One region of the Bradyrhizobium genomosp. III genome, then DNA from elsewhere that is predicted to be linked to it. Evidence: riboswitches for the same ligand, from Rfam matches in the RefSeq annotation. Region 1 holds a riboswitch; each other region holds the start of a gene.
The links. A riboswitch is a leader RNA that binds a small molecule or an ion and turns the genes downstream of it on or off. The one in region 1 is predicted to bind cobalamin.
Positions count from the first base shown of each region.

Region 1 (9,192 bases):
GGATCATGCAGAAAGCGAAGATTTGCGTCCCTTTCGCCATCTGCGACTTCACTGGCGATTAGGGAGAGCGCCAGGGCGCGCCAGCCCAATTCCATCGGCTTCGCATAAGTCGACGCAAGTTCAAGCGTGCCGTCGAGGGCGATCTTCCAGGCGATAACGTACTGTTCGTCCGATTTGTTGTCCCGGTGTCTGGTCCACGAAACGAAAATAAAGTCGTTTTGGCCAAGTTCAACAACGCCCCACATTTGAGGCACGAACTGTGCCACCTTCGAGACATTGGAGATAATTTGTTCTATCGTCTCACCATCTTGCGCTCGCCAAGTTGACTTCAGTCGTTCGACAAGGGGACTGTCGCTGGCCCGAATATTATTGCTCATGGCAGCCGGCCAGGCGAGGCAGATTAAAAATCCGACCACGCTAAGCCATAGCGCGGGTCTTCCAGGCATTCTCTTCATAACCCTCGGCCTATCGCGTTTCATCCAAATATCTTGTGAAGCAGGCAACCTCGAACCTGCTATGCCATCGCAAGAAGTTTACGGGGATGCACCCGCTAGCTGTCCCGCGCGAGCAGGCGCTCCCCTCTATGTCATGCGCAGCTAACTTCCCCGGCAGCGACTGCGTCAATTGGCTGAGCTGGACCTGCCCAGAGGAGGAGACTGGGCATTCCGAGGGTCTGCATTCTTCGTGCCAGGCAATAGGCGGAAAATTTCACGGAGTTTGTGTCACTCTTGTCGACTTTCCGACCTTTGCATGTTTTCGATGTTTCTGTTTGGCGTATCCGCCGCAGCTTGTGCATCCATGTCCCGCACCGGATATTTAGCAGAAGAGTTGAACGCCTCGATGCCGGATGCCTGTGGACGGAAGTGGGTTTGCCGCCATTGAGCTGTGTGGTTCGCTATCGTGCCGCCCGCGTTCGAGCTGCGTGATTGCCAAGCACCAAGCCGGCTTGATCCCAGCTCTGAAGTCTGGGTGGCACGCAAATCAACCCCTCGCCAGTTGCTAAATTTCGCCACGTGCCTTGGCCTATTCGCCGCAGATCCTTTAGTTGAGCGAAGAGCTGGCTAGCTGAGGTGCTGGGCGAACCTCTGGAAATCGCAAAGCCGCATTGAAAGCGCTCTGATATAACGTCGGTACTCCCGCCGGCAGGCTGCTTCTGTCCCTTTCATCAATTTAGCGTGCGGCTCCGCCTCAAGGCAGCTCCGATGCTTATCCGGCATCTGAGAAGGATATGTCTGATTATGACATCTCTGATGAGAGAATGTTTCTAGATGGTGAAGTCACAGAGATGCACGGTCATTCGGCTAGCGGATGTCGCAGATTAGCTTGCACATAATCTGAGAGGTTGACGGAAGAGTTCTCCTGCCGATAATCCAAGTCGTCGAGGTTCTCCGGTTCCCATTGATCCGGAGCTAAGAGGGAAGCCGGTGCAAATGCCGGCTCTGCCCCCGCAACTGTGAGCGGCGAGCCGCTGTCCGACGATGTCGCTGAAGCCTGCACGGCTTCGGGAAGGCCGGACAGCAGCGATGACCAGCAAGCCAGGAGACCGGCCCCGACAATATATTGGTCCACGGGCGGGGTGTCTCGGTGGTGCGCCAAGCAGCCGTCGCACGCGCGACTTCTCCTGCCTGCGTCCGCCATGGCCTTTGTCCCCAACAGGGGTTAACGCTATGTCTCCTCTCTCTCTTCCAGTTGCTACGCTCGGAACGCCACGCATCGGCCCAAGGCGTGAGCTCAAGCTCGCTCTAGAAAGCTACTGGGCTGGAAAGATTAGTGAACAGCAGTTGCACGAAGACGCATTCGGCCTACGCGCAGCGAACTGGGCTCGTCAAAAATCGCTCGGCGTCACGATCATTCCGTCAAACGACTTCTCGCTGTATGATCAGGTGCTCGATACAAGCGTCATGGTTGGCGCAATCCCGGAGATCTACGCCGCGAACGGAGAATCCGTTTCGCTCCAAACGTACTTCGCCATGGCCCGCGGATCGCAATGCGGCGAGCAGGATGCGAGTTGCGCCCAGAGCCCGCGGGGATCTGGCGTGCCCGCGCAGGAAATGACCAAGTGGTTCGATACCAACTACCACTACATGGTTCCTGAGTTTTACCGGGGACAGGCGTTCAGACTGTGCTCTCGCAAACCCGTCGAAGAGTATGAGGAAGCGAGGGCTCTTGGCTTTCAGACCCGCCCTGTCCTGATCGGGCCGGTCACATTTTTAAAGCTCGGCAAGAGTACCGATAGTGCGTTCCAGCCCCTCTCTCTCCTCGATGATCTGATACCCGTCTATATCGACCTTCTGCATGAATTAGCCAAACGAGGGGCAAGTTGGGTTCAGTTTGACGAGCCCTGCCTGGTCCTTGATCTGGATGAGGCGGCGCGAAATTCGTTGCTGCACGCCTATAACCGGTTCGCAAAGGAGGGACCCGCTATCAAGATCATGCTTGCGAGCTATTTCGGCGCCCTAGGCGACAATCTGGATACTGCCTTGAGCCTGCCAATTTCCGGTCTGCACGTCGATTTGGTTCGAGCGCCAGAACTATTGGATCAGATCGTTGCTGACGGCCGAAGTGATCTCGTCATGTCGCTCGGTGTCATCGACGGCCGGAATGTGTGGCGGTCGAACTTGCCGTCGCTCCGTCAGCGGCTGAAGCCCTCGATTGCGAAGCTTGGCAGGCACCGTGTACAGCTCGCTCCATCCTGCTCGCTGCTTCACGTGCCGGTCGATGTTGAACTCGAGACCGGGCTCGCGTCCGACGTCAAGAGCTGGCTTGCTTTCTCGGTTCAGAAGATGCGTGAGCTTGCGATCCTGGCGCGGGTACTCGCAGGCGACCAGAATGTTGGGCTAGCTCTTGCCGAGTCGGAATGCGCTGCGACTGCCCGCCGGACCTCGCCGAAGATCCATAATGCCAACGTCGCTGTCCGAATGAGGGCGATCGATCAGACGATGCGCCAGCGCGCCACCCCGTTTGCCCGTCGTTCCGAGATCCAAAGGGAACGCTTTGGACTACCGGCTTTTCCCACCACGACGATAGGATCGTTTCCGCAGACCACAGCGGTGCGAAATGCTCGCGCGGCGCATGCGCGAGGTGCGATGAGCGAGGAGCAATACGACAGGTTCCTCAAAGAGGAGATAGCCCGCGCCGTACGTTGGCAGGAGGACATCGGTCTTGACGTCCTCGTTCATGGCGAATTCGAGCGTAATGACATGGTGCAGTACTTCAGCGAGCAACTCGCCGGCTTCGCATTTACAAGGAATGGATGGGTTCAGTCCTATGGTTCGCGCTGCGTTAGGCCCCCGATCCTGTTTGGCGATGTAGTGCGGCCGAAGCCGATCACCGTGGAATGGTGGCGCTACGCGCAATCACTAACTAGTAAGCCGATGAAGGCGATGTTGACCGGACCGGTGACGATCCTGAACTGGTCGTTTGTTCGCGATGATATTCCTAGAAGCGAGGTCTGCCGTCAGCTTGCGCTCGCGATGCGCGATGAAGTCCGCGATCTCGAGAATGCCGGTGCGGCGATGATACAGATCGACGAAGCTGCACTTCGCGAAGGATTGCCATTGCGCCGGTCGGACTGGAAGGCATATCTCGATTGGGCCGGAGATTGCTTCCGCATCTGCTCATCGGGCGTTACCGATCAAACGCAAATCCATACACATATGTGCTACTCAGAGTTTAACGACATCATCGGTGCGATCGCTGCAATGGATGCGGATGTCATTTCAATCGAGACGTCGCGATCGAAAATGGAGCTGCTGGATGCGTTCAGGAGGTACGAATATCCAAATCAAATCGGACCGGGCGTGTACGACATTCACTCTCCGCGCGTTCCCGAGACGGACGAAATGAAGGAGCTGATCGTGCTAGCTCGGACGCGCTTGCAGGATTCTCAGCTCTGGGTCAATCCGGACTGCGGCCTAAAAACGCGCAAATGGGAGGAGGTTCGGCCTGCGCTCGCCAACATGGTCGCTGCCGCGCGCGAACTGCGCGCTGCATCCGATCCGCAAATCCGTTGATCCCGAGCTCCGGTCTGTTCTCGACAAAGCTAATTGGGTTATGGTGATTTACGCTTTCCACATTATCGAGGCTATCCTTGCCGCTGACAAAATGCCCGGTCCACTTCGTGGACCGGGGAAGGTACGGTCTCGGAGAAAAGATGGTGACGCGTTACGCTAGTTTCGTCGGCCGCGGGAGAATTGCCGGCTGCTCGATCAAGGCGACGACATTCGCCGAAAATCTGCGACCCATTCAAGCAGAAGTGCCGCAGCTCAATCATGCCATGGTACGCGGCCGTCTAGGCTGTGATTTGTCGCTCATGGGCACGTTGGCAACGGCCGCGACAGCAATGAGAAAACTAATGCTTGACGGACACCGCAAGGCACCGGCGCGGATTCGGTCCGCTCGGAGATGCCGTCAGGGTCCCTCAATCAATCCACGCTAGATAGTTTCCGAAGAGAGGACGTCAAAGGCACTCCGTACCCCAACTCACGCCAATCCATTTGGAATAACGGCTATCCGGGCCAGATACGCCAATGCGTCGGCCGCACAGCGATTTGCTCTCCGGTATTCGCGTTGATCCATCCGCCGAAGATCCGGCGGCAAGGAAAGACCACCCGGTGAATTGAATTACCCTCGATCACGGCAATCTCCAGATCCTGATCGAAGGGCGGCGCCTTTCCAAGCTGCTCCCATGTCAGATCATTAGATGCTGGGCGGTGTTCATAGCTGCGGGGTGACAAATTCAGATAACCTTGTTAACACCGCGCACATCGCTTGGGTTCTGCGCGGACGGGCCCAAGCCGATAACGTTCGGATGGCCCGCGTTCTCGATCGCGTCAGCCGCGGCGGAGGGCTATCGGCCATGCGCTGTTGTGACGAAACATGATCCGCTCGCGAACTGAAATATTTAGATCTGCGCCACGAAACGACATCTGAGCTTTGGTCGAATTGATTTGGATCAGCTCAAGGCCTCGGCCGTTGATATTTGTAGCTGTGCTGCACAAGTTAGACTGGACTCCAGCTCCAGTAATCCGGCCCGGAGCAGGGTAAATGGTCCGGCCGTCTGTCATATCACGTCCCTTGTTGGTGAGACACATCTCCTTATCCTCCGGCGTCATCGTGTTGGTTGTGTGTGGGGGGCCTCCCTCACGCGCGCATTTTCTTAACACCGTTAGATGGGCGGCATCGCTCTGAGCCCATAGCAGGGCCGTCCCGCAGGCCGATAAAGTAGATGCCGTCGCAAGTCGGCGCAATTTATCATGTGGCCGGTCATTGGCCGCCGCGCGGCTGCGGCTGCGTCTGGTAGCAGTCCTAGGAACGGCAGCGGGTACCCGGGCAAGAAAGCATCATGGGCGTCAAGCATTTCGGTCCGCCGTGCGTCTGACCTTACTAGAAGACCACTTCTATCAGAGGCAGCCGCTGCAGCATTGATGCTTGTCAAAAAGTTGTGCGCGTCCGGGATCGGAGGCTCGTGACCGCTACCAGCCGCAGACGCTCGTCGACATGTTCCGAACTCGCGCTTCAGCCAGCGCCTCGCGTTCTCTGCAACAGACCAACGCGTTGAATTGAGGTGCAACCCACGCCCATGGCTAGGACAACTTTTCGCCATTGCTCCGTGCACGCCGACGGTCAATTGATGCTTCGCCTTTCACTCGGTGGCCTTGCCGGGCGCTGATAGACCTTAAGCTCCGGCGCTGAAGTCCTGGACCGGGCTTATCGAAACGTGGGCTAGGACAAGCGTGATGAGCGGCTTCTGCAATCGCGTCTTCAGGTGGCCGCCGATGCAAGTTCGGGGTTCTTGGTGCCCAGCGATCGCTTGCGCGCATAGCCGCCGGCGCATGGCAGAAATCAGCCCGCGATAAGCCTGCACTTGCGGCAGTCGTTCACAAGACTATCGCGGACAACTCGTAAAGTTCACGGCGGACTTTCTTGGCCTATCTTCGGAGGATCAGACAGACCTCTTGGGATGCTCCTTGAGGCAAATCAAATACTCCCCGCGCGAATGGCAGAATAGTGGATAAGCAAACCACACAAAGAGAGGGGGCATGCCTTCATTTAGCGTCCGGTTTATGAAGATCGTTTGCGACGATGCCGGCGGCGAGCATCGTGCGTGCCAGGCAGCATTCAAGGTCGATGCCGCCTCGCTGAGTGCTGCTGCTCAGCAGGCGGAGACCGATTTCTGCCGGCAAAGGCGGGTCCGCGATTGGACAATCTTCGCCGATGTACTGGAGCTTCGAACACCGCCTGCATGAGCCAATCCGTCCACATCATCTTCGAGCATTCCGCGAGGACGAGCTCTCCTGAGTTGCAAGGGCGTCGCACTTTCCGGGTTTCCAAGGAAGTTTAAGGTCTTCAACTCCGGCCAATGCTCTCAGTTCACGCCCGTGACATTCACCGGCGTCCTCGCCAGTCATGGTATTCTTCGGCTATGGCATCCGGCGCGACGACGTGTTCGTCGAGCATGCCTACGACATTGTGTCCGGCTCCGCGCTTCAATCGGATGAGACTTTGCCCTTTTACAGTGACCGGCGTCCACTTCGAACCTTGGCAGCGGTGCTCCGCATCAGCCTTACTTCCGCCCGCTGCCATTCCGTGCGGTAGCCTTACTGTGGCAAACGTTCCAATTATACAATTTGAACCACGCCGGCAGCCGTATATGGAATCCCGAAGGGACGGCAAATACGTCATCCGCCGGCGAACCTGCCAGGTCAGATAGGTTGAATTCGTGGTGTAGAGCACGTATCCGGCAATGGTGTAGAGCGCATCTGACCAGCCGGCCAAGGCGGGATCATCCCAGTGGGTAGAGAACAGACGATCGCGCTGCTCCGCGTCTGTCCTCCGCGGCAGCGGGCACACAAGCTGGCACGCGGGTCCGCCATCGGATCAAGGACCGCTACCTGGACGAACTGAATGAGGACGTCGAAGGAATTGTGAACACGTTGCGGAAGCTTAACGTGACCGTGCATCGACCGATGACACTCGATGCGTCCACCGTGGAGGTTCGCACCCTTGCTTGGTTGGCCGCAGTCGTGCCGCCGCTCAATGTCCGCGACATAGCGTTAGTGGTTGGAGACGAATTGATCGAGACCCCTCCTATGCTCCGCTCACGATACTTCGAGACGCAATTTCTCAAGCCAATCTTCGCGTCCTATTTCGACCGAGGCGCGCGATGGTCAGTGATGCCGCGCCCGTTGATGACTAACCGTTCATTTGACCGCTCCTACGCCCTGTCAACGACCGGTGGTCCAACGGAACCGATCCACCATCCCGGAACACATCCCTATGACGTTGGCCTCGAGATGATGTGGGACGGTGCGCAGTGTTTGCGTGTTGGACGCGACCTCGTCGTAAATATCGCTACCAAGAATCACGCGATGCCATGTGATTGGCTTGAGCGCCATTTGCAAGGACGATTTCGGATCCACCGTGCCTACAAGCTCTGCGATAGCCATATTGATAGTATGGTCATAGCGCTTGCGCCGGGGCCGCTGCTCGTGCGGTCTCGCGAGGTGGCGGACTATTTGCCAGAAGCAATGCGCAACTGGGACATGATAGTAGCGCCCGAGCCAACCAAAAATAGTTTTCCGGCTTACAACGACGACGATCTGCTGTTGTCCAGTCTTTACATTGATGTCAACGTCCTCTCGGTCGCTCCTGACGTCGTCTTAGTCAACGACGCCTGCCCCGAGCTGGCTCGGATCCTTGAACAGTTCAGCTTTCAGGTTGTCCCGGTTCGGCGCCGCCATAGACGGATCTTCGGCGGTGGGTTCCATTGCGTTACTCTCGACACGGTTCGCGAAGGCGGGCCGGAGGATTACTTCAGCTAGTACCGACGATCGTCTGCTTTCCGGGCAACGATCTGCTAAGCCGCTGCTTTGGGAGCCTCATACCTGGCGAAGCTTATGCTGCATCAGCTAGTTGGGAGAAAAATCGTAGCGTAGGCTGGCATTGCCGTAGTTGAGCCACCTAGATAGACTCTCCGCCGCGTTTGAGGTCGACATTGACGGGTGCCTCTCCGGGCGCCGTAAGTCGGGACGTGCACACGCTCACATCTTGCGGCACCATTGTGCGCGTGACCGTCTTCCCTTATCAGGACGGGAGCTTTTGAATGTCATTTGATCGTCCAGTGACTTAAAGGAAACTGTTGCTTCGATGTCACCAGATCGGTGAACAGCCGATCTACGCTTGTGCGAAAAAGAGCCACCACATGTTCGATATCTATTTGAACCAAAGAAACGATCTTTTGGTCGTGCCGAGAGGCTTTGCGATCCCCGCGGGATTGGGCGGGAATTGGAAACGAAAGAAGCGGGCGGTTCGTTTCGTGAGCGACGTCATTCGTCAGGATGTACAACGGCGTGGCTACTACCGACGTCGTTTGATCTCAAGTCGGTCGAAGTCGGCAGTCGAGACCACCTCACGCTCCTAGTCAACGCAGCTATCTAATGCTGAACCGTTCTTCGGAAGAGTCCTGGCAAGATGCAGTCGAAAAGCGTTGCTTACCGCGGCGACGGCAGGCGGGTGTCGTGCAATCGGCTTTAGGAGGAAGCTCTCTTTTGAAAAGCGGCTCGCAGCTCTGGAGCTTACCTCAAAATATGTAATATGGGCTTTTCCTTAAGTCGATGGCGTGCGCGAGTTTTCAGTTGTCGATACTGAAGATACTCGCCTGCAGCCGCACGGTCTGGCGAGTATCGAAGTCGTTAAGCAGCATTTGGCTATCTATTTTAGCAGCGGCCCGGAGTGGACGGACCGTATGAAGCGGATTGCGAGCCGCGCGACCCCACTCGATGTTTTCGGCCAAAAGCTGATCGAGCGGAAGGCCGGGTGCTGGATTATCACCGAAGAGGGAAGAGAGTACTTGAGGCGCTCGAAAACTTAGATCGGGGTACTATGCAGGCGCAGGTTGAGCGAGAGATCGCGCAAGAGCCGAAAGCTGAGCTGCCGCTCCCTTTGGTTTCTCGGCTGGAAGCGAACACGGGCAGAAAGCGTCCCACGGCATGCGATTGAGCCGACGTAAACCGATGTCGACGTGGAGGAAAGCCGCTTGAACCCTTGCTGGTGGTGATGCAGTTCGACTGGATTGCGAAATTCAATCTAGAAACAGTGTCGTTGTAATCAGTGTTGTGGAGTCGTTGAACGCGACCAAAGATATTGACCTGAGGGACGAAGGATTTGGCCTCTTCGTGCACATCAGTGTCA
Region 1 is NZ_AJQF01000539.1:1,159-10,350, reverse strand. Features, by position in the region: gene IC66_RS0141325 (hypothetical protein) at 1-377, opposite strand, end outside; gene IC66_RS46920 (hypothetical protein) at 723-1,013, opposite strand; cobalamin riboswitch at 1,365-1,566, shown strand; gene metE (5-methyltetrahydropteroyltriglutamate--homocysteine S-methyltransferase) at 1,668-4,013, shown strand; gene IC66_RS0141310 (hypothetical protein) at 6,042-6,248, shown strand; gene IC66_RS0141300 (glycine amidinotransferase) at 6,951-7,823, shown strand.

Region 2 (11,275 bases), on a different contig from region 1:
GGAGGTCTTCGCTACATTGCCTTCTGATATGCTGCCCCGACGACTACAGTTTTCCAAGACAGAACGAAACAACATGACTCACCACGTGGATCTCGGACCTGGTGTGGCAAGCATACCAGCGCCAAGAAATCTTCCAAACCGTTCCGATCAGGGAGTGAGTTGGAACAAGTCCTACGAAGCCATCAACGCTTGTGGCCAAAAACCTCTTTTACGAGAGTTACTCACGCAACTACGTCAGCCTGCTGTCTTTCCCACTATGGCAAGGATCGCGGCGGATACAACTGACCTGGGCGTCAAGTACGACGAGGGCACGACAGCAACGTTTTCGCTCGATAGAGCTAACGCCGTTGTGCGAGCGATCGACACGCCTGACGATCAATCAATGCACGAAAGCTCTCGCGCGATCCCAAGTTGCGTTGTTCAGTAGGTCGACGGCGGCAGCGTCGTGGTATCCAGTCCCGTTGCCTTGATCCGACAATCGCGAATCGCGGCGATGATGCGCCGAGACAAGAACATCAAGGAGCGCGGACAACATGCGATAATTGGAAAGCCGCTGTACTACGCATATGAGTCTCGCAGACGAAAGCTCTCTCTGCCGGTGACCGCGGACACGACGTTGGCAATGGAGGTTTCGCACTTAGCATGTGTTTTGACCAAGAAACTTACGAGAACCGCTCAATACGAGACGAGGTGATGATTCCTTGCCTAGTCTGGACCTCGACGCGCGACACTTGGCTGGCTGTTTGCTCGTGCCGGAGCCCGGTTCAGGCAGCCATCGCCCGATGTTCGCCATGCCCTGACTTCTTCGCACTTGCAATATCAAAGGCGTCCTCATGTCATTCCCTTCGCGGACGGTTGCAGGCTGCCGAACCGTGTCGACCTTGAGAACGTCGGAGCTTCCTTGGGAAGGGCGGGGCGGGTTCCAGATAGGGCGTGGAAGCGCAGAAGCCCGCCAGGAATATGTAGATCCAAGCATTGCCTACCAAGGAGCCTTCGTCCGAAGTGGCCGTCAAAGTCAGCCGTCTGAGACAGGCGGAGATCTCGGAAGGGAAACCAAATGCACCCGGCGAGTCCCCGTCGGTGCATCCATTCCGCTCACCGTCAGATGTGTCGATGCCATGCTCCTCCTTGGAAGGCCAATGCCAAAACAGAGCCCCGAAACGACTTCATGACAGAAGAATCAGATATCAGATCTGCGAACGCAAACATTCGTGCAAGCACTGTCTGGACAATTGTGCTCGGCTTTGCCGCGGATCCGTTGATGCGTTGGAGCTGGCCTGACCCAAGGCAATACCTTAGAAGCATGCCTCAGTTCATTGACGCCTGTGGGGGCCGAGCATTTGCACATGGCACAGCCTACGTCGCGGGAGAGATTCGTGGCGCGGCCCTGTGGCTGCCTCCCAACGTGCAGCAAGATGAGGAGGCATTGGATGCAATCATGGCGCTATCCCTGCGCCCGGAGATTACCGAGGATATGGCACACTTGCGGCGGAGAATGGCCGAACATCGTCCCCACGAGCCACATTGGTATCTGCCACTCATTGCCGTCGATCCGAACTGGGTCGGAAAAGGGCTTGGCACGTTGCTGATGAACTACGCCCTTCAACGATGCGATGAGGACGGCATTGTTGCCTACCTCGAAAGTTCGAACCCTGAAAACATTCCCTTTTACCAACGTCACGGCTTCAAGGTCGTTGGTGAGATACAACACGGTTCTTCGCCGCCGCTCACGCCAATGTTGCGAACGGCTTCATTCCGACCCAGCAAGGCCGCGCCGCCGGATCGGCTCGTCACCCAGACTCAAGCATAGCTCCGCCTCATCCCGTTAGGATTGATTGCCAATAACCTGACATGACCGCGTTCGGTCAGGACGGCTTATGTTCGCGGCCAGACAACTGAGCACGTGAGGCGGCTCGCCGGGCCTGCGAAAAGCATACCAATCGTCTCTTCGGCAAAGTTGGCACGTCTGATGTGAGAGCTGGCGGGGTCAAATCCACTAAGCTGGGATATTGCCACGGGCGGCTGCATCGATTTGCGGTCGGGCTCCAGACAATTTTTGATCTAAGGCCACAGAAAGCGATGAATGGCGAGACGCGTATGGCTACCGAAACCCGATCCGGCCCAACTCAATTCGCGGACCGCGAACCGATCGATGCCAACATTCAGGATGTCCAGGGTTGCTGTTCCCCTGTTGGAGAATTTGCGACGCCACTTCCAAAGGTTTGAGCACATCTTGGCCGATCGCAGGCGCTGGGTCGTCGAGCGCACCTTTGCGTGGCTCGGCAGATGTGGGCATCTCTGCAAAGACTTCGAAGGTTCCGCCGCTACCGAGCTCGCCTGGCCGCTCGTCGCCCATCTGAGGCTCCTAACTCGCCGATTGGCCAGGCCTTGAGACATCTATGTTTTTTGAGTGAGGCTCTCAGGACAGGCGCTCGGCGAATTTCGAACCTCGACCTCGGGGCTGCTCCAACTGGTTAACTTGACTGTGCCGTCTTGACGAGTCTGGGCAAAGGCTTCTATATGTGGTGTCGTAGTGGTTTTAAATTCGCATATATGGTGGCACGGTGTTAGGGGGGAACCCATTGTGTCGGCAGCGGCTATTCCGAGGCATTAGCGCGACAGCGCTGGGAAGGCCGACAGCCTCAGCGACCCGCGAGCCAGGAAACCTACCGCGACAGAACCCATGTCCTCGGGCGGGGTGCCCGGTGGGTCGCTTGCAGCCGGGGACATTTGCCCGGTCCCCTCGCAAGTCGTCCGCACGGTCCCAGCCCCCAAATATCACGGGGTTGCCGATGTCGGCGTCTTACGATTTCGATCAGTATGGTCATCTCATTGAGCTGCCGAGTGTGCGGCAGCCCTCAGCGCAGGCAAAGCCTACCACACCTGAACTGTGTCTTGTGCAGCCCCCAGCATTGCCGGCTCCCCTGCCGAGGCCCCCCGCGCGATCGCCAACTCCGTCTGACCTTTCGCTCGATCGGTCGCGCGACGACCTGCTGACCTCGTTTGGTAGGCTGACGCTGACCGACCGCTATCTGCTCGCCGGCGAAGGCTTCCAGGACATGTTCGCCCGAGTGTCTTGCGCCTTCGCGGACAATGTTGCGCATGCCCAACGTCTATATGATGCGATGTCTCGGCTGTGGTTCATGCCGGCCACACCGGTGCTCTCCAACGGCGGCACGACGCGCGGCCTTCCGATCTCGTGCTTCCTTAACTCAGTGTCGGACTCGCTCGAAGGCATCGTCGGCACCTGGAACGAGAACGTCTGGCTTGCTTCCAATGGCGGCGGCATCGGCACCTACTGGGGTAATGTTCGCTCAATCGGCGAGAAGGCGAGGGGCGGCGTCACCTCGGGCATCATCCCGTTCATCCACGTCACGGACGGCCTCACGCTGGCGATCAGCCAGGGCTCGTTGCGGCGCGGCTCGGCGGCGGTCTATCTCGATATCCACCATCCCGAGATCGAGGAGTTCCTCGAGATCCGCAAGGCGTCTGGTGACTTCAACCGCAAGAGCCTCAACCTACATCACGGCATCAACGTCACCGACGAGTTCATGTGTGCCGTGGGCGCCGGCACCGCATTCGCTCTGCGCAGCCCGAAGACTAACGAGGTCGTCCGCGAGATCGACGCCCGCCAGCTGTGGCAACGCATCCTTGAGAACCGGCTGCAGACCGGCGAGCCTTATCTCTTGTTCATCGACACCGTGAACCGTGCGCTCCCCAAGCACCAGCGCGAGCTCGGCCTCGAGGTCTCGACCTCCAACCTGTGCAGCGAGATTACCCTGTCGACCGGCATCGATCATCGCGGCGAGGAGCGCACCGCGGTTTGCTGCCTGTCGTCGCTCAACCTCGAGACCTGGGACCAGTGGAATGAGGAGCCCGGCTTCATAGAGGACGTCATGCGCTTCCTAGACAACGTGCTCACGCACTTCATCACGGTGGCGCCGGACGGAATGAAGCGTGCCCGCTACGCCGCCCTGCGCGAGCGCTCCGTTGGCCTCGGCGTCATGGGCTTCCACTCGTTTCTCCAGGCCAAGGGCATTCCAATGGAGGGTACCTTGGCCAAGTCATTCAATCTGAACATGTTCCGAAAACTCCGTCGCGAAGCCGACGCCGCATCCGTGGCGCTCGCTCGCGAGCGTGGCCCGTGCCCGGATGCCCTGGAACGCGGCGTGATGGCGCGCTTCAGCCACAAGATCGCAATCGCGCCGACCGCCTCGATCAGCATCATCTGCGGGGGCACCAGCGCCTGCACTGAGCCGATCCCGGCCAACATCTACACCCACAAGACGCTATCCGGCGCCATCTCGGTGCGCAATCCGCACCTCGCTAAGGTGCTGGCCGCGAAAGGCGCCGACACCTCGGCGACCTGGGAGTCGATCATCGCGCACGACGGATCGGTCGCCCATCTCGACGTCCTGTCGGAGCACGAGAAAGCGATCTTTCGCACCGCCTTCGAGATCGACCAGCGCTGGATCGTCGAGCTTGCCGCCGACCGCGCCGCGTTGATTTGCCAGAGCCAGTCGATCAACCTCTATCTGCCGGCCGACGTCGATAAGTGGGACCTCCACATGCTGCACTGGACGGCGTGGAAGCGTGGGGTGAAGAGCCTCTACTACTGTCGATCAAAGTCGATCTCGCGCGCGGCGTTCGCCGGCAAGATTGCCGGGGATGCAACGCCGACGCAGCAGCCGGCGCGGCAGCGCACCGACTATGAGGAGTGCCTCGCATGTCAGTGATCGATCTATCGCGCGCCGATCCGCGCACGTTGATCGGCAAGGGACGCGTCGGCCTCCTTGACTCGACCGGCAGCTACGACGTCGATCGCTATGCCTGGGCTTACGAGTTCTGGAAGCGCCAGCAGCAGACCCACTGGATGGGCGAGGAGGTGCCGCTCGGCGCCGACCTCAACGACTGGGCTTCGGGCCGCGTCACCGACAGCGAGCGCGCGCTGCTCACCCAGATCTTCCGTTTCTTCACTCAGTCGGACATCGAGGTCGGCGACAACTATTTCAAGCGGTACATTCCGATCTTCCAGCCACTCACCGTCCAGATGATGATGGCCGCTTTCACTAACATGGAGACGGTTCATATCGACGCCTATGCCCTGCTACTCAAGACGCTCGGTATGCCTAAGACCGAGTTCGAGGCATTCCGCGGCTATGCGCAGATGCGCGCCAAGGCGGACTACATGCACGAGTTCGGCGTCGACAGCGTGGCGGATGTCGCCCGTACCCTGGCGATGTTCGGCGCCTTCACCGAAGGCATGGCCTTGTTCGCCAGCTTCGCCATGCTGCTCAACTTCCCACGCCACAACAAAATGAACGGCATGGGACAGATCGTAAGCTGGTCAGTGCGCGACGAGAGTCTCCACTGCGAGGGCATCATCAAGCTATTTCACGAATGGCACCGCGAAACCGGCGCGGTGACGCGCCCCGTCCGCGACGACATTGTCGACGTAGCCAAGACCATGGTGAAGCTGGAGGAGAACTTCGTCGAGCTCGCCTTCGGCCTTGGCAAGATCGAGGGGATGCTGCCTGAGCATATCCACGCCTACGTCCGCTACGTCGCCGACTGGCGACTGGCCCAACTCCGGATTGCCCCGGTCTTCGGCTTCTTCGAGGCGAAGGAGGGCGGGTTCACCCAGCTCAAGGCGCATCCGCTGCCGTGGCTCGTCGAGATTCTCAATGGCGTCGAGCACGCCAATTTCTTCGAGCAGCGCGCCACGGAGTACTCCAAGGCGGCGAGCCGCGGCAGCTGGGACGGCGAAGACGGGGTGTGGGCGACTTTCGGCCGTATCTAGCCCATTTTATTCATGCTAGCGGCATTGACAGCGGCAGGCGCCGATAGTCGTCGCCGTCACCCGCCAGCATGACAAAGGCATAGAACCGGACCTCCTCATCGTGGCGTCTTGATTGCAGCGCGACAAAGCCGGACACACAGATGGTTTGTTGGGTTAAGCCGGTACATGCGCTCCATTGCTGATGGCGGCTAGGGTTTACAGTATTTCCGCAGGTCGGTGAGGTGGGTCTCGTCAACCACCTTCATGAAGTCAATCAGCGCAACACGGCTACGCCCTTGAGCAGACGAATGTTCTCGATGATCGCCACGGCCGCCCCCCTCTTAGGGCTAGAGGGGATTACTATCACGCAATCGGAAGTTGTAAAGAGGGGCAACCCTGTCAAAGGGGGTCATCTTCATTGCAGCCCGGTCGGATCAGGCAAACCGATTTGTTCTTCATCCCCCTTCGCGTTTGATTTCGTCGCCGACCCACTGGCGGTCTTCCTCGGCCGTGGCTTCGCGGAGGTGATCTACTACGAGCAGACGCTGGCAATGCGGCTCGGATGACAGCCGCGTTTCTGTCCTAACACAAGAGTTCCGCTTCAGCGCTGCCGATCCACCTCTCGAGATTTTGCATCCGCTCTCCGAGGCGCTCCCAATTGATCCGCGCCAGCGGGGGTTCGGCAGGCTGATCGGGCGCAGAGATCGGCAGCGACGATGACGCAAGCCATCACGTCGTCGACGTTATGTCCCACCCTCGCACGAGCGCCGCTTCGACCGCTCGTCGGCCTTTCGTCCGAGGTGGCCAGTGCGGCCTCGACCTGGTCGACCAAGTCGTAGCACGAAGGTGCGCCCGGCTCGCACCTCGGCTCGCATTTCAGTGCGCTGCCTGTGCGATGAGCGTGCTGCGGCCGACCGGAACGATTGTAATCGATGACCTGTGTCTCCCTAAGCGAGGGCCGGGTTAACTACGACGGTCGACAAAACTATTTTTTGCCTCATCATTCTCCGACGGCCGGAAAGCCGACGGTGATGCAGGTGGAGGCACGGGGCCGGGAAATCGGCGCAGCCAGCCACTAAGCGGCTGGCGTTCGACCACGGCAGCACGCTTGAGTTCGCCGCGATCTCGCCGTGGCGCTGCGTCATAACCAGATCAGCCAGATTCCTTTGAACCACGCCTAACCAGCTCGAGCCGATGTACCGACAAGAAGCCGATAGCGCTATTGATGCGAGTCCCTGTTGCCAAGGTTTCTATGCCGCGATGCGGCTCAGGATATTGGTGCGAACCCGCGCCATTTTGGCGAAGATCGATCAATAGGTCGTGGCGATCACGCCACCCCACCGGTAGTTCACACGGACCAAGCCGATATCGACGTCCTGACCGATACGGGCAGTCCCTGCAAAAGTGCCCACCGGAACACCCACGAGTCCGGGTGAAAAAAAGAAATCCACATCCCGACGACCCATGAACAGGTGGTCGTATTCAACGCCGATGGACCAGTTCGGAGCAAAGCCAAATTCAAGGCCCGCCCCTACCGTGCCGCCCCAACGAGTTTCGCTGCCGTTGTCGATAGTGAGCCCGGTCGCAAAATCGGAGACCCGGTATTTGTCACGGACGACTGCAGCCCCACCTCTTACATAGAGCAGCACGTTATTCCAAGCATAGCCGACTTGGCCCGTGAACAGGCCGAATGCATCAAGCGTGGAGTCATCCCGGACGCCTGCGAAAGCAAGGTTCGCGTTGGAGCCCTTGAAATCGGCCCAATTGCCCTGCGTCTCCAGACCGAACACCGAGTTCGCTATTTGCCAGCGGTAGCCGATGTGACCGCCCACCGTGCCTCCCGTCGCATGATGGCGCCCCATGCCAACGGGCGGAGCGACGACCACGCCGCCGGCGTTGACCACGTCCCAGCACTGCCGACGTAGAAGCCGCTCCAATCATAGATCGGAATGACCGCCGGAGGCGCTTTGAAGTAAGGCCGCGCGGCCGGATCAACGGCAGAGGCAGGAGCAGCCAGCGTGTTGAGGGCTACCGTGCCCGCTAGCAATTTTTTTATTCTTCTGAATCCCAGTTTCGAATTCGACGCCCCCGACGGGATATTGACGACGATTGCCACGTTTCCGCCACCTCCATCAACTGCAAGGGTTGGTAGTTGACGGGGTCGCAAGCGCCGCCTGAGCGGCCGGTCGATGGGCAAAGTGCATGTCGGGTCGGTCGCGGATGCTGTCCGCCGACTGTTGATTAAGTGGCTTGACCCGAAAATGTCTAATCGCGGTTACCCGTCCTGCGCGGCTTCGAGCACATCAGCATGACAAGAGTCAGCGCATCGACAGCGAGTCAGTTTCCTGATTGCAGCTGCTCCGCGTGTCCTCGTTCCGCCCGTATCGACCGTTCGTCGGCCATTGGATGCAAGTGTTCCCGCTTACGGCGAAGCTTCGACGGACGAGCCGCATTCAATCCATTTCGTTCCGGGCGGACGATGCATCCGCAGTAAGACGGAGGCGTGTGTAGGGGCCGGCGATAAGGCTCGGCGCCGCATCGAGTTAAGAGTCCAGAATTTCTTGCTGCGGCTGGCCTTCTCGATCACGGCCAGTACCCTCTTCGATACATGAAATTTGAGCCGCGAAACAGGCCGAGCGACATCCCGAGAACTGGCTATTCCAGGAGCTCTCACAGAACTCCCAGCCGAGTTCGGTATTGAACGACTGCGCTCGGAGCGGCCGACTACGGCACCCATCTCCAACAGCCACGTGAGCCGGTTGCTGGAAGACCGGGCGCCGTGTCGTCTTCGCCTTCATCGTCACCGAGTTCGATGCAGAAGCTGCAACGGCGCAGTTCGGCAAGGTCGCCGATCCGCTCCGTCCCAAACTCGAAGCGGCGATGATCCCTGAGTGCGCTCTCGCGCATCCGAAGCTGAGCAAAGGCGTCAAACGAACGGCGCCTTCGAGAGCTATCGCACGCTCGATCCCGTGGCTCTGCTGGCGGAGATGAGGGACGCCAAGATCGAGCTCGGCACGCGTATCGGCGCCCGGCCGCCCCTTGCTTGCTGCCAACGGAGGGAGAGGCTACTGCGATAAGAAATATCATGTCTTGTCGATACGGGCTTAGTCGTGTCGCGTGATCATTTTCATTCACGACGCATCCTCGATTGTCGAATTAGCGAACCAGGTTCAAGGCATTCGCTTTTGCGGAAAATGCTACCCCCTGCGCCGAAATGTTACTGTCCGCTGCAATCGATTTGGTTCGGCTTGATACCCCGGAACTGTCCACGCAAGGCTGTGACTGTGATTTGTTTTGACGGGGTCTTCGTTGGCCCACCACGCATCATATTCATACGCTGATTTCGGGAGGGAGCGACCGATAAGCATCTCGATGTCGGCAAAGGTCATCTTGAGCGAGGCAGAGCTGTTTGCGACCAGCTTGTCTCTCAAAGGGTTATAGATCGACATCGGGCTCCCCCATCCAACGATCTCATATTATATAGCCAATCCGGACTTTTCGTCACCAATTGCGGATTTTGTCCGATATTTGTCGGTTTTCGTTCGCAGCGGCACTGACGCCGCCGCGACATCATGTCGAGCAGCAGCCACGTCTGCGCCGAAGGCAGGCGGACGTACCACCTTTTACGGCCCTGAACATCGGCCTGAGCGGCTCTCGAGCAATGAAGCTACCGAAACGATATAGCCTATCCGGAGACTTTCGTTCATCTCGATGTGTTAGGCCCGCTGGCATTGGCATATGTTCGAAGAAAAGCGCGAAGCCGTGCCTGCCATTGAGATGCCGGTTTCGGCTCTTGTGCTACAGCATCGCAAGTGGGCCGCCGGTCGGGTGGAGATATCCTCCGGTGGCCCTGACGGTCAGTTTCAATGCGCTGTCATGCTTTTAAGCGGCTAGCGTGGCCGCCATGGATCCGACAGGTGCATGCAGACGCTCGCCCCGCAGCACAGGGGAATTGCGGCTTTACCAGAATTAAGCAGCGCCTCGATGAGGCGACCCAAGCCCAGCAACAGGAACGCTGGTGCTTGAAATCGCCCTCAGGCCTCGGAGCTTCTCGGCGGCGCTCCAACTACTGAGAGCCTCGTGTGTTAGATACGTCGCGGCCAATTCATTCCAGGATCTCACGACCTGATTCCAGCTCTCTTTTCGGGCGGGCAAGAGCTCAAGCATCCTTTGCGCCTTGCGGGCAGCGGCAAACCTCCCGTCTCGCGTAGCGTCTTTCAGAATTCTCCGCACCAACACTTCGGTTCGCTTCCATCCGGCGCCCGTCGATCTATCCTCGGCCAAGGAAGCGAAGTACACTCGAAAGGTCAGGGCACGTTCGGCGGCGATGCCCGATGCCAAGCTTGGCTCGTTCAACCATCGGTAAAGAGACTCGAGCTGCTCCGAGTCGCCGAGCGTGAAAGTGTCATCATCCCCGAAAACCAAGAATGTCGCGAAACCGGCGATCTCAAGTTGCATGCCCAAATCTTGTGAGTCCAGCCAACGGGTGATTGCTTCTAGTGGAGACATAGCTTTGCTCTCCTGTGGGGTTGATCGCGATTCAGCCCGGAGGACACCGCGCGGGTCAACTACAAGAATTTGTAGCTGACGGAAATAAAGAGCTGTCAGGCGTGCCGCCGCTATGGTGTTTCTGCATTGAACGGAGGGATTTCCGAAGGACGGCTGAGCAGCGCCACCCCGCGCCGACGACTTGCAAATTCCGAGCCTCGTTACTCCAAGAGGCGCTTGTTCGATTGGAGAAGATTCGGCGGCTTGCGATATCCGTTGGAACATCAAGGACGAGCCCAACCCCGACCAGCTCGAAGGAATTGACGCTCTGAAGCACGGTCGCTAGGGCAAGGTTGTAATCTTTGAGGCGATCAGCGAACATGACGGATGTGCGGATTGACACTTCGACGTGGGAGCGCGAGTACGGGAAGAAGCCAAGCGGGCGCCGCTATCGGCGCTTCCGGATCATATCGCCCAGTATTGCAGTCAAAGACTATTAATTAAGAACGGAGATCCCAATGACGTTCCCCAGGGCGTGCAGGGGGGCAATAGAAAGGGCGCGGCAACGCGGTTCGGCTCAAATCGTGCTGCTACCGTGAGGGACCCTGACGAGTTTGACGATCGAACGCATGTTTTCCCGAGGGCTGAGACGGAACAAGAGCTTGGGATCACGGTCATAATGGAAAAGTGGATCGTCTCCCAATCCGTCATCAATCCAGCCTTTGACTCTAACGAGAGAGAAAAGACTGGCTAGCAGCTAGGCGACATCTCGCTCTCGACACTCGATCTCGCCGATTGCAGCCGCGATCGCTCGTGAATAAGGGAAGCGACCAAGGCCCGGCAGTTGGTCTCCCCGGTCACAGCAACAGTCCAGCCCTATCACTACAAGGCGCTGCTCCTTCCGAGCCCACCAAATTCGGTAGTTGAGGCGACCGCGGCAGATTTGCAGAGTAAGGCCATCTGTCGATCACAGGGGCGAGGCCGGAGCAAGCTTTATGGCTGGCGTTC
Region 2 is NZ_AJQF01000485.1:7,216-18,490, reverse strand. Features, by position in the region: gene IC66_RS0138145 (GNAT family N-acetyltransferase) at 1,169-1,810, shown strand; partial or broken gene IC66_RS46765 (transposase) at 2,246-2,392, shown strand; cobalamin riboswitch at 2,518-2,688, shown strand; gene IC66_RS0138135 (ribonucleoside-diphosphate reductase subunit alpha) at 2,793-4,736, shown strand; gene IC66_RS0138130 (ribonucleotide-diphosphate reductase subunit beta) at 4,727-5,800, shown strand; gene IC66_RS0138120 (hypothetical protein) at 6,088-6,345, shown strand; gene IC66_RS0138115 (outer membrane protein) at 7,090-7,683, opposite strand; gene IC66_RS46760 (DUF7662 domain-containing protein) at 8,977-9,228, opposite strand.
Region 2: linked by a shared signal. The riboswitch ahead of IC66_RS0138135 (ribonucleoside-diphosphate reductase subunit alpha) and the one ahead of metE (5-methyltetrahydropteroyltriglutamate--homocysteine S-methyltransferase) in region 1 are both predicted to bind cobalamin.

Region 3 (6,021 bases), on a different contig from region 1:
ACTCGGTGGTCCACGCGAAAGCATCCAAGAACATCGCGCCGACGGTTTCGCCGGTGATCCCGCTGGAAACCTGATCACCGTCGCCGTTGAGGCGAAGGGCACGCATGGTATGCCCCACGCCTCGGGGCGTCCTGACGATCTGTTCGTCCATGACGGCCAGATCACCAAGCGGCCGGTGCGTGCGCTCGCGCTTTCGGCGCTGGCGCCGCGTCCGGGCGAACGGCTGTGGGATATCGGCGCCGGTTCGGGGTCGATCTCGGTCGAGTGGGCGCTGTGCGGCGGGACGGCGACCGCAATCGAGCCGCGCGAGGATCGCGTCGCAAACATCCGCAGCAATGCAGCGGCGTTTGGACTTTCGCACCGGATAACCGTCGTCACGGGGAGGGCGCCTGAAGCTGTTGCTGCACTCGAAGCACCGGATGCGGTCTTCATCGGCGGCGGCCTCGACATCGCGATGTTCGATGCGATCTGGTCGCGGCTTGCACCGGGCACACGGCTGGTTGCACATTCGGTCACATTGGAGACGGAAGCGTTGCTCGGCGATCTGCACCAGCGCCACGGTGGCGAGCTGATGCGGGTCGACATCGCTTATGCTGGCCCGCTCGGCCGTTACCGGTCCTGGGAGGCGGCACGGCCGGTGGTGCAGTGGAGTACGGTCCGATGAAGGTGGCCGGGTTTGGGTTCAGGAGAGATGTCACTCTCGCTTCGCTGCGCGAAGCGCTGCTGGCTGCGGGTGATCCCGAAGGCCTCACTGCGATGGCAACTGTCAGCGACAAGGCCGACGCGGAGCCGTTGAAGCAGCTCGCGCTTGAGTGCGGCCTGCCGATCAAGGCTGTTCCGGCCGACATGTTGGCCAGGATAGCCACGCCGACCCGGTCCAAACTCGTGATGGAGAAGTTCGGCATCGGATCGGTTGCCGAAGCAGCAGCTCTCGCTGCGGCGGGGCCGCGTGCACGGCTGATCTCGGCACGCGTTGTCTCGCGGGATCGCACTGCGACCGCCGCGATCGCGGAAGGAGACGGCGCATGACGGTGCATTTCATCGGGGCAGGGCCGGGCGCGCCCGATTTGCTGACGTTGCGCGGCCGCGACCTGATCGCGGCCTGTCCGGTCTGCCTCTATGCGGGCTCACTGGTCCCCGAAGGCGTGCTGGCGCATTGCCCGCCGGGCGCGCGCATCGTCAATACCGCGCCGCTATCGCTCGACGAGATCATCGCGGAGATCGCCGCCGCGCATGCCGAAGGCAAGGACGTCGCTCGCCTGCATTCCGGCGATCTCTCGGTCTGGTCGGCGATGGGCGAGCAGCTCCGCCGCCTGCGCGCACTCGGTATCCCTTTCACCGTGACGCCTGGCGTGCCGTCCTTCTCCGCCGCCGCCGCCGCTCTGGAGGCTGAGCTGACGCTGCCCGGTCTCGCCCAGACGGTGGTGCTGACGCGCACGCCCGGCCGCGCCAGTGCGATGCCCGAGCGCGAGAAGCTCGCCGCATTCGCCGCGACCGGTGCGGTGCTTGCGATCCATCTGTCGATCCATCTGCTCGACAAGGTCGTCGCCGAGCTCGCGCCGCATTATGGCGCGGATTGCCCGGTCGCCATCGTCTGGCGCGCGAGCTGGCCGGACCAGCGCATCGTCCGCGCCACGCTTGCTACGCTCGATGCTGCCGTCGGCACCGAGATGGAGCGCACCGCGATCATTCTGGTCGGCAGAACGCTTGGTGCTGCGGATTTCGACGAGAGCCGCCTCTATGCCGCCGACTACGATCGTCGCTATCGGCCTGTCGGTGCCGAGCCACGCTTTCCGGAGGCCTCGTGATGGCGGCAGGCTTCGTCATCTCCGCGCCGGCTTCCGGCGTCGGCAAGACCACGCTGACGCTGGCGCTCGCGCGCGCCTGGCGCAATCGCGGATTGAACGTGCAGTGCTTCAAGAGCGGTCCCGATTACATCGATCCCGCCTTCCACGCCGCCGCCACGGGGCGCGCTTCCGTCAACGTCGATAGCTGGGCGATGGACCGCGGGGGCATCGCCCATCTCGTCAGCCGCGGCGCGGACGCCGATGTCGTGCTCGCCGAGGGATCGATGGGCCTGTTCGACGGCGTCGCCGCGCGCGGTGTCTCCGGCACCGGTGCCACCGCCGACATTGCGGAGATGCTGGGCTGGCCGGTGGTGCTGGTGATCGATCCTTCCGGTCAGGCGCAGACCGCGGCGGCGATCGCCGCGGGACTTCGCGATTATCGCCCCGGTGTGCGCCTTGCGGGCGTCGTGCTCAACCGCGTTGCCAGCCCGCGCCACGAAGACCTCGTGCGGCGTGCGCTCAACGATTCCGGCATTGCCGTGTTCGGCGCGCTGCCGCGTCATGCCGAGATCAGCCTGCCGAAGCGACATCTCGGCCTGGTGCAGGCCGAAGAGCAGGGCGAGATCGGCAAGCTGATCGACGAGGCCGCGCGCTTCGTCGCCGAGCATGTCGATCTCGATGCGGTGCTGCGATCGGCTGCCAGCTGGTCGCCGCAACCTGCCGCGAATGGGCTGAACGTGACACCGCCGGGGCAGCGCATCGCGCTGGCCCGCGATGCGGCGTTCTCCTTCGTCTATCCGCATATGCTGGAAGCCTGGCGCGCGGCGGGCGCGGAGATCTCGACATTCTCGCCGCTCTCCGATGAAGCGCCTGACGCGAGCGCCGATGTGTGCTGGCTGCCCGGCGGTTATCCCGAGCTGCATGCCGGCAAGATCGCGGCCAATGCGCGTTTTCGCAGCGGCCTGCGCGCCTTTGCCGAAACGCGGCCGGTGCACGGCGAATGCGGTGGCTATATGGTGCTGGGAACCGCTCTGACCGACGCGGACGGTGTCCGCCACGAGATGACGGGACTGCTTGGCCTCGAGACGAGCTTTGCCAAGCGCCGCATGCATCTCGGTTATCGTCTGGCCGCACTCGCCGCGCCGATGCCGGGACATCGCTCCGGCGCACGCCTGCGCGGCCACGAATTCCACTATTCGACCATTCTTGCCCAGCCTGATACACCGCTGGCCGTCGTGCATGACGCGACCGGCGCGGTCATCGCCGAAACCGGCTCGCAGCGCGGCCACGCCACCGGCACCTTCTTTCATCTGATCGCGGAGGACCGGTGAGCGGATTCGTCTCCTTCATCTCCGCCGGGCCCGGCGACCCCGAGCTTCTCACGCTCAAGGGCGCCGCGCGGCTGCGCGAAGCCGACGTCGTGCTCTATGACGATCTTGCCTCTGGCGCGATCCTCGATCTCGCCCGGCCAGGCGCCAATCTCGTCGCGGTGGGGAAACGGGCAGGGCGTCCCTCGACCAAGCAGCACCACGTCAACCGCCTGTTGGTCGACTATGCCGCAACAGGCGCGCGCGTGGTGCGGCTCAAGTCGGGCGACGCCGGCATTTTCGGCCGGCTCGAGGAGGAGCTAGAGACGCTGCGTGAGGCCGGCATCGGCTACGAGATCGTTCCCGGCGTCACCTCGGCCTGCGTTGCCGCGGCGCAAGCCGGCATCCCCCTGACCCGGCGCCATACATCGCGCCGGGTGCAATTCGTCACCGGTGCCGATGTCACCGGCGAGTTGCCGCCCAACCTGAACTGGGCGGCGCTGGCCGACCCTGAAGCGACGACCGTGGTCTATATGGGCCGGCGCACCTTTCCGGCGCTTGCCGCAAAGTTGATCGCGCACGGGCTCGCTGCGGATACCCCCGCGCTGTTCGCCGAATCCCTCGGACGCCCCGACGAACGGCTGGTCCGCACCACCATCGCCGAGCTTGCCGAGCAGCTTGCGCGCGGCGGGGCCGCCTCGACGGCCGCCGTGATCCTGTTTGGGGCGCTGGCGGGGGATTATCCCACATGACGGCCTTGGCCGCCCTTCGCCCCTTGACGCAGGCTCAGCGAAAGGGGCACACAAGAGAGGCATGGTGCTCGACGCGGCGCAAAGCGCCGGAGCATAATCGGGAATGGGGGTGGGCGGACCCAGTTGCGGCGCCCAAAACCCCAGCCGCCCCCGCGACTGTAAGCGGTGAGGGACTCCGATCAGCCACTGGGCCGCAAGGTCCGGGAAGGCCGGAAATCCCGGGGAACCGCGAGCCAGGAGACCGGCCCTGCACGTTTTGAGGCCAAGGCCGTCGGGTGTGACGGCAGGAAGGAACTGAGCCATGCATATCGAACCCGGGGTCGTGACGGGCGCCAAGCTCGTGTTGAGTTACGCAACCGGCATCGCCGCAGGCGGCGTTGCGCTGAAGCTCGCGGTCGAGACCGTGCGTGAGCAGGGCATCACGTCGTTCGCGGCGCGGACGCTGGCCACCACAGTCCTCGTCTTCACTTTCTTCGAGATCCTGCCGCACTTCCCGGTCGGCGTCTCCGAGGTGCACTTCATTCTCGGCTCGACACTGTTCCTGCTGTTCGGCGCGGCGCCGGCGGCGTTCGGCCTTGCCTTCGGTCTGCTGCTCCAGGGCGTGTTCTTCGAGCCGGCCGACATCCCGCAATACGGCATGAACGTCACCACGCTGCTGGTGCCGCTGTTCGCGATCCAGGCGATCGCCACACGGATCATCTCGCGCAACACCGCCTATGTCGATTTGAAGTATCGGCAGGCGTTGGCGCTCTCGACGACCTACCAGGCCGGCGTGATCGCCTGGGTGGCGTTCTGGGCGCTCTATGGCTCGGGCTTTGCGATGAGCAACCTCGCCAACATCGCGACGTTCGCGGCGTCCTATGCGCTCGTCATCGTGATCGAGCCGCTCGCCGATCTCGCGGTGCTGGCACTGGCGAAGTCGCTGCGCGGCGTCACCGCGCCCGGCCTCGTCACCCCGCGCCTGCACAACGCGGCCTGAGAGACAAGCGAACGGGCGGCCAGCAGGGCCGCCCGTCGCGTTCGCGATGCTCACACTCTCCCTGATAGGCATCGGTTGCGGCGATCCCGACCAGCTCACGCGCGCCGCTGTTCAGGCGATCAACGCCGCCGATCTCGTCCTGATTCCGCGCAAGGGGGCGGCAAAGTCCGATCTCGCCGATCTCAGGCGGACGATCTGCGCGGACGTGCTCACCAGCGACAAGACAATCATTGCCGAATTCGACCTTCCCGTGCGCGACGCTGGTGAAGCTGACTATCGCAAGGGCGTGGACGATTGGCATGATGCGGTTGCCGCGGCCTGGTCGAAAGCGATCGCAAACCATCTCGAAGGCGAAGGCAAGGTTGCGCTGCTGATCTGGGGCGATCCCTCGCTCTATGACTCCTCGCTGCGCATTGCACGACGGCTCAATCCGTTGCCGACGATCGAGGTCGTGCCCGGTATCACCTCGATCCAGGCGCTGTGCGCGGCGCATGCGCTGCCGCTCAACGACATCGGCGAGCCCTTTCTGGTCACGACGGGGCGGCGCTTGCGCGAAGGCGGCTGGCCGCAAGATGTCGATACCGTGGTGGTGATGCTCGACGGCGGCACGGCGTTTCAATCGCTCGATCAGCGGGGCTTGCAGATCTGGTGGGGCGCCTATCTCGGCATGCCCGACCAGATCATCATGTCCGGCGCGCTCGCCGAGGTTGGCCCGCGCATCGTCGCGGCGCGGCAGGAAGCGCGCGAGCGGCACGGCTGGATCATGGACAGCTACATTCTCAAGCGCGCACGTTAAGCGAGGCAGCATGCTCCCCGAATGGGTCCCCCAGAACTGCCCCGATGTCTCCGCGGCCCATCGCGAGGCGGCGATTGCGCGGCAGGCGCAACTGACAAAACCGACCGGCGCGCTCGGCCGGCTCGAGCAGCTCGCAATCGAGCTTGCGGGCCTGCAGGCGACCGAACAGCCGCGTGCCGCACGGGTGCCGATCATCATCTTCGCCGGCGACCACGGCATCGTCGCGCAGGGCGTATCGGCCTATCCGCAAGCCGTGACTATCGCGATGATGGCGAATTTCGCCGCCGGCGGCGCCGCGATCTCGGTGCTGGCGCGCGAGCTTGGCTCGAGCCTGGAGGTGGTCGACGCCGGCACGCTGGCGCAGGACGAGATGGCAGGAATCGTCACCGACAAGCCGCGC
Region 3 is NZ_AJQF01000154.1:601-6,621, forward strand. Features, by position in the region: gene IC66_RS0113070 (bifunctional cobalt-precorrin-7 (C(5))-methyltransferase/cobalt-precorrin-6B (C(15))-methyltransferase) at 1-664, shown strand, start outside; gene IC66_RS0113075 (cobalamin biosynthesis protein) at 661-1,029, shown strand; gene cobM (precorrin-4 C(11)-methyltransferase) at 1,026-1,808, shown strand; gene IC66_RS0113085 (cobyrinate a,c-diamide synthase) at 1,808-3,118, shown strand; gene cobA (uroporphyrinogen-III C-methyltransferase) at 3,115-3,846, shown strand; cobalamin riboswitch at 3,892-4,110, shown strand; gene IC66_RS0113095 (energy-coupling factor ABC transporter permease) at 4,148-4,825, shown strand; gene cobF (precorrin-6A synthase (deacetylating)) at 4,872-5,621, shown strand; gene cobT (nicotinate-nucleotide--dimethylbenzimidazole phosphoribosyltransferase) at 5,632-6,021, shown strand, end outside.
Region 3: linked by a shared signal. The riboswitch ahead of IC66_RS0113095 (energy-coupling factor ABC transporter permease) and the one ahead of metE (5-methyltetrahydropteroyltriglutamate--homocysteine S-methyltransferase) in region 1 are both predicted to bind cobalamin.

Region 4 (4,576 bases), on a different contig from region 1:
CCCACAGCGACCAGTTGCTTCTCAGGACCGTCGGATAAATCCAGTGCAGCACACTGCCGGCCCAATTCCAGCCCCGCTCGCCCCGCCTCGTGTCCAGGACGACCTCGCCGGTGGACGAGGAAACATAGACTTCCGTCCCGGCAGCATCGCCGAGCGCCACACGAAACAGCGGCCGGTGGCGATCGAAGCCGTTCGGCACGCTCCACTGATCGTAGTCCGAACGCGCAACGACCGCGGCCCGCGCGGCATCGAGCCCGCGATTGCGCGCGTGCTCCCGCGCGCTGGCAAGCGCAGCATCGGCAATTGCGACCGACGCATCCGCTCCGTCGAAAGCGCGGACCGCGCGCACGCGCGACGATCCCGACACGATGTAGACCGCTGCATCGCTCCGCTGGATCAGCCGGACGCGCACGGCGCCCGCGACCCCGCTCGCAGCGACCGCCTCCACAACCGGGATCCTCGCCGCTCCACGATCCACCGGCGCAAGGCCGGCAAACCGTTCCGCTTCCGTCAGCGACGGAAACGGAACGAAGTGCATCACGATCCCCGTCGCAAACCACATCGCGAACAGCAGGCAGAACGCGATCCCGAGCCAGCGATGCGTAACGACGATCGCGCTCATCATCCGTTCAGCGCCCTACCATTTGAACGCGGCCGAGAGCTCATAGGTGCGCGGCGCACCGAGGAGGATCTGGTCGGGATAGAACGGATCGCCCCAGATCGCATAGCGCTTATCAGTGATGTTGCGCACGCGGAAGGTCAGGCGGGCCTGGTCGACCGCGTTGAATACCGTCTTGGGGATATCGACGAAGGCGTAGACGTCGGCGACGGTATACGCCTTCATCGTCACGACATTGGCATCGGTGTTGTAGCGGTCGCCGACATGGCGGCCGGTGATGCCGAGCTCCACCGGCCAGGGCGTGAAGAAGCGCCAGGATGCACCCGCATTCGCCACGATGCGCGGCACGTTCGGCGGCGTATTGCCGGAGAACGAGCCGCCGACGAAATTGTAGTCGGCATAGCGGGCGTCGACATAGGCGATGTTGCCCCACAGACGCAGTGGATCGATCGGACGGACCGAAGCGGCGAGCTCGACGCCCTTCGACTCCTGTCGCCCGGCGATGTTGAGCGCCATGCCGCCGGCCGCGGCATAGACGTTCTTGCGCACGATGTCGTAGGCCGAGAAAGACCACTCCGCCCTGTTGTCCCAGAACAGGTGCTTGACGCCGGTCTCGTAGGTACGCGAGGTCGTCAGGTCGAGCGGCTGGGTCGGCGACAACAGGAAGCTGGTGTTCGCGGAGACGTCGGCGCCGGTGGCGTACTGGCTGAAGAAAGTCATGCCGGGCACGACCTCCCACGTATAGCCGATGCGGCCCGTCACCGGCGCCCAGTCTTTCGTGAACGGGAAGCCCGCGTTCACCAGGCCGGCGGCATCCGTCGAGTTGCGATCGAGCCCGATGTGCTCGACGCGCAGGCCGCCGATCAGCGCGAAGGTCCGCGTCAGCTTCAGCCGGTCCTCGAACGACAGCGCCTCGTTGTCGATACGCGCGGTCTGCTGCTTGGTCGTGAGCAGACCGTAGAAGCCGCGGTTGGGATCGACCAGCGAAACATAATCGTTCGGGAAGTTTGCCGCGCCCGGCCTGACGAAGTCGAGATAGCTCGACGACAGCGTCGTGACCAGCCGGTTGTCGAAGCCTGCGATATTCGTGTCCCAGATCAAATCGGTGATGTTGCCGACGAGGCGCTGGCTGTGCGCGACATAGAAGCGCTCGCGATACACCTGGTTGTTGGTGGAATCGAACGCCTCGATCTCGTTGTTGAACCAGGTGCGCTCGGCACCGTAACCATAGGCCTGACTTTTCAGCGTCAGGTCCGGCGCCAGCTTCAGCTCGAAACCGCCGCGCAGCCACACCTCCTGCGCGACGTTGCGGTTGTCGAGGACGTTGTAGTTGGTATTGAAGGTGCGGTCGTCGATCGTGACAGCCCCAAGATCAGTCCTGTTGAAGTAGTTGCCGGAGACGATCCCCGTCGTCGCGTGCGATCCACTGAAAGCGATCGGCACCAGCGGCGCGCCCCAATAGGCTTTCGAGCGATCCTCGCGATACTCGATCGCGCCCCAGATCTTGAGACTGTCCGAGATGCGATAGTTGAGCTGGCCCGACACATCGAGCATCTTGGTATTGGTGTCGTCGGCAAAGCCGTTGAGCGCCGAACGGCTGATGTCGAAGCGGTAGTCGAGGCCCTGCACATTGGTGCTGCCGCCCGAGCCGTAATGCGCGCGGAACGAGCTGAGCGAATCCCAGGAGAAATCAGCTTCGTTCCGGATCGCTCCCGTGTGCGGCTGCTTGGTCACAAAATTGATCGCCCCGCCGGCGGCGCCCTCGCCCGAGATCAGCGATGCCGGGCCCTTCAGGAATTCCACGGCTTCCAGATTGGCGGTGTCCATGATCCGCGAGGTCATGTTCTGCGGACCGATCTTGATGCCGTTGTAGAGCGTGTTGATCTGGCTGTTGGTGAAACCGCGCATCGAGAAGGCGGAAGGCTCGGCCGGATTATCGCCGGAGGTGACGCCGACCGCCCCCTGCGCCACGTCGGACACGGTGCGATAACCCTGCTCGCGCATGGTCTCCGCGGAGATCACCTCGACGGTCGCGGGCGTCTCGCGCACCGTCAGGCCGAGCCGCGAGGCGCTTTCGGCCACGGCATTGCTGTTGAGCGGCGTCGGGGGTGCCGCAGTCGGCACGGCAGGCTTCGGCATCGCTGCTGCGGTCGCCGGCCTGCGCGCTGCTGCGCGGCGCGTGCTCTGCGCCTCCCGGCCGGCAGGCTTGGCCTGCTTGCGGGATTGGGCCGGCGACACCTCGACCGGCGGCAGGGGCTCTCGGGCCTGCTGCGCCAGCGCAGCGGGCGGATCGAGAGCGGCAAAGGATGTGAGTGCCGCGGAGGCGAGCAGGAATTTTCGCGGTCGTACGATACGGATGGAAGACACGGTTTCGGGCCTCGGTATGACGTCAGTGGCACGTCACAGCGAACGAGGTCTCACCTTTTGGCCCTTCAGCCGTCCGATGAAGCCGAATGTCTGTACTCCCCGACCGACATCTTCGCGTGTGACCACGGCTGACGGCAGGTCTCCTGGCTCGCGGGTCATCACCACTTCGTCGCCTTCCCGGGACCGAGGACCCAGTGGCTTCTGACGAAGGATTATCCGCTCACAGTTGCGGGGGCAGCCACGGCGTTGGGGACAATGTCCCCGCACCGTATTCCCTTTTCATCCCCTCTCGGGGAAACCGTCGCGAGCATCTAGGATTACCATCACAACAGAGTCAATGTGCCAGTTGCGGCGTTATGGCCACAACGACCAACTTCCTTGGAGATGAGCATGGAAGGCGAGACCTTCCTCTGGTTGATACGGCACGCGCCCGTCGCGGGCGTCACAGGCACGATACACGCGTCCGACGCGCCGGCCGATCTCAGCGATCGCGCGCAACTGGACGCTGTGCGACGGCACCTGCCACCGGATGCCGCCGGCTATGCCAGCCCGTCGCGGCGTACGGTCGAGACGGCGCGCGCGCTGGGCCTCGAGCCGGAGCCCGTCAGTGAATTCCGCGAGCAGGATTTTGGTGACTGGACCGGCCATCGCCATGACGAACTCGAGGCGACCCGCGGTGAGGCCTATGCGCAGTTCTGGAACGATCCAGCTGGCGGACGACCGCCGGGCGGCGAGAGCTTTGCGGATCAGGTCGCGCGTGTCCGGCTGGGCCTGTCGCGGATCGCAGCCGGATCGGCCACGCTCGTCGTGCATTCCGGCACCATCCGCGCCGCGCTCTGCATCGCGCTGGACCTGACGCCGACGGCGGCCTTGCGCTTCGTGGTCGATCCGCTGTCGCTGACCCGGATCGATCGCCTCCTGAGCGGCTGGCGCGTCGTCTCCGTCAATCAGCGGATCAGTTAGGACGATCCGGCACATTGGCCTGCGCAAACGTCGCCATGCCGTTGTGGAGGCTGCAGGCGAGGCGCACCAGCGGCAGCGCGATGGCGGCGCCCGATCCCTCGCCGAGCCGGAGATCGAGGCTGATCAACGGCTGCACGTTCAGCGCGCGCAGCACCAGCCGATGCCCTTGCTCCGCCGATTGATGCGACGGCAGCAGGAACGGCTGGCACGACGGATTGAGACGTGCCGCCGCCAGCGCCGCCACCGATACGATGAAGCCATCGATCAATACAGGGATGCGGCGCTGCGCGGCCGCGATGATCGCACCTGAGATCGCCGCGATCTCCAGGCCGCCAACGGCGCATAGGATTTTTTCCGGCGAAGCGCCGCCAACGCCGTGACGCGCGATCGCAGCATCAATCACACGGGCCTTGTGCGCGCGCCCCGCCGCATCGATCCCGGTGCCGCTCCCCGCAATCTCTTCGGCGCTGATGCCGAGCAGGCCCGCCGCGATTGCCGCCGAGGTCGTGGTGTTGCCGATCCCCATCTCGCCGAAGATCAGGAGATCAGGCTGATGGGCAGCCGCACGTGCGACGGCGCGCTGGCCGGCCTCGAACGCATACCCCAGCTCGGCGGGTGCGAGAGCGG
Region 4 is NZ_AJQF01000154.1:6,650-11,225, reverse strand. Features, by position in the region: partial or broken gene IC66_RS0113120 (PepSY domain-containing protein) at 1-625, opposite strand, end outside; gene IC66_RS47100 (TonB-dependent receptor) at 638-2,986, opposite strand; cobalamin riboswitch at 3,103-3,304, opposite strand; gene IC66_RS0113110 (histidine phosphatase family protein) at 3,377-3,949, shown strand; gene cobT (nicotinate-nucleotide--dimethylbenzimidazole phosphoribosyltransferase) at 3,942-4,576, opposite strand, start outside.
Region 4: linked by a shared signal. The riboswitch ahead of IC66_RS47100 (TonB-dependent receptor) and the one ahead of metE (5-methyltetrahydropteroyltriglutamate--homocysteine S-methyltransferase) in region 1 are both predicted to bind cobalamin.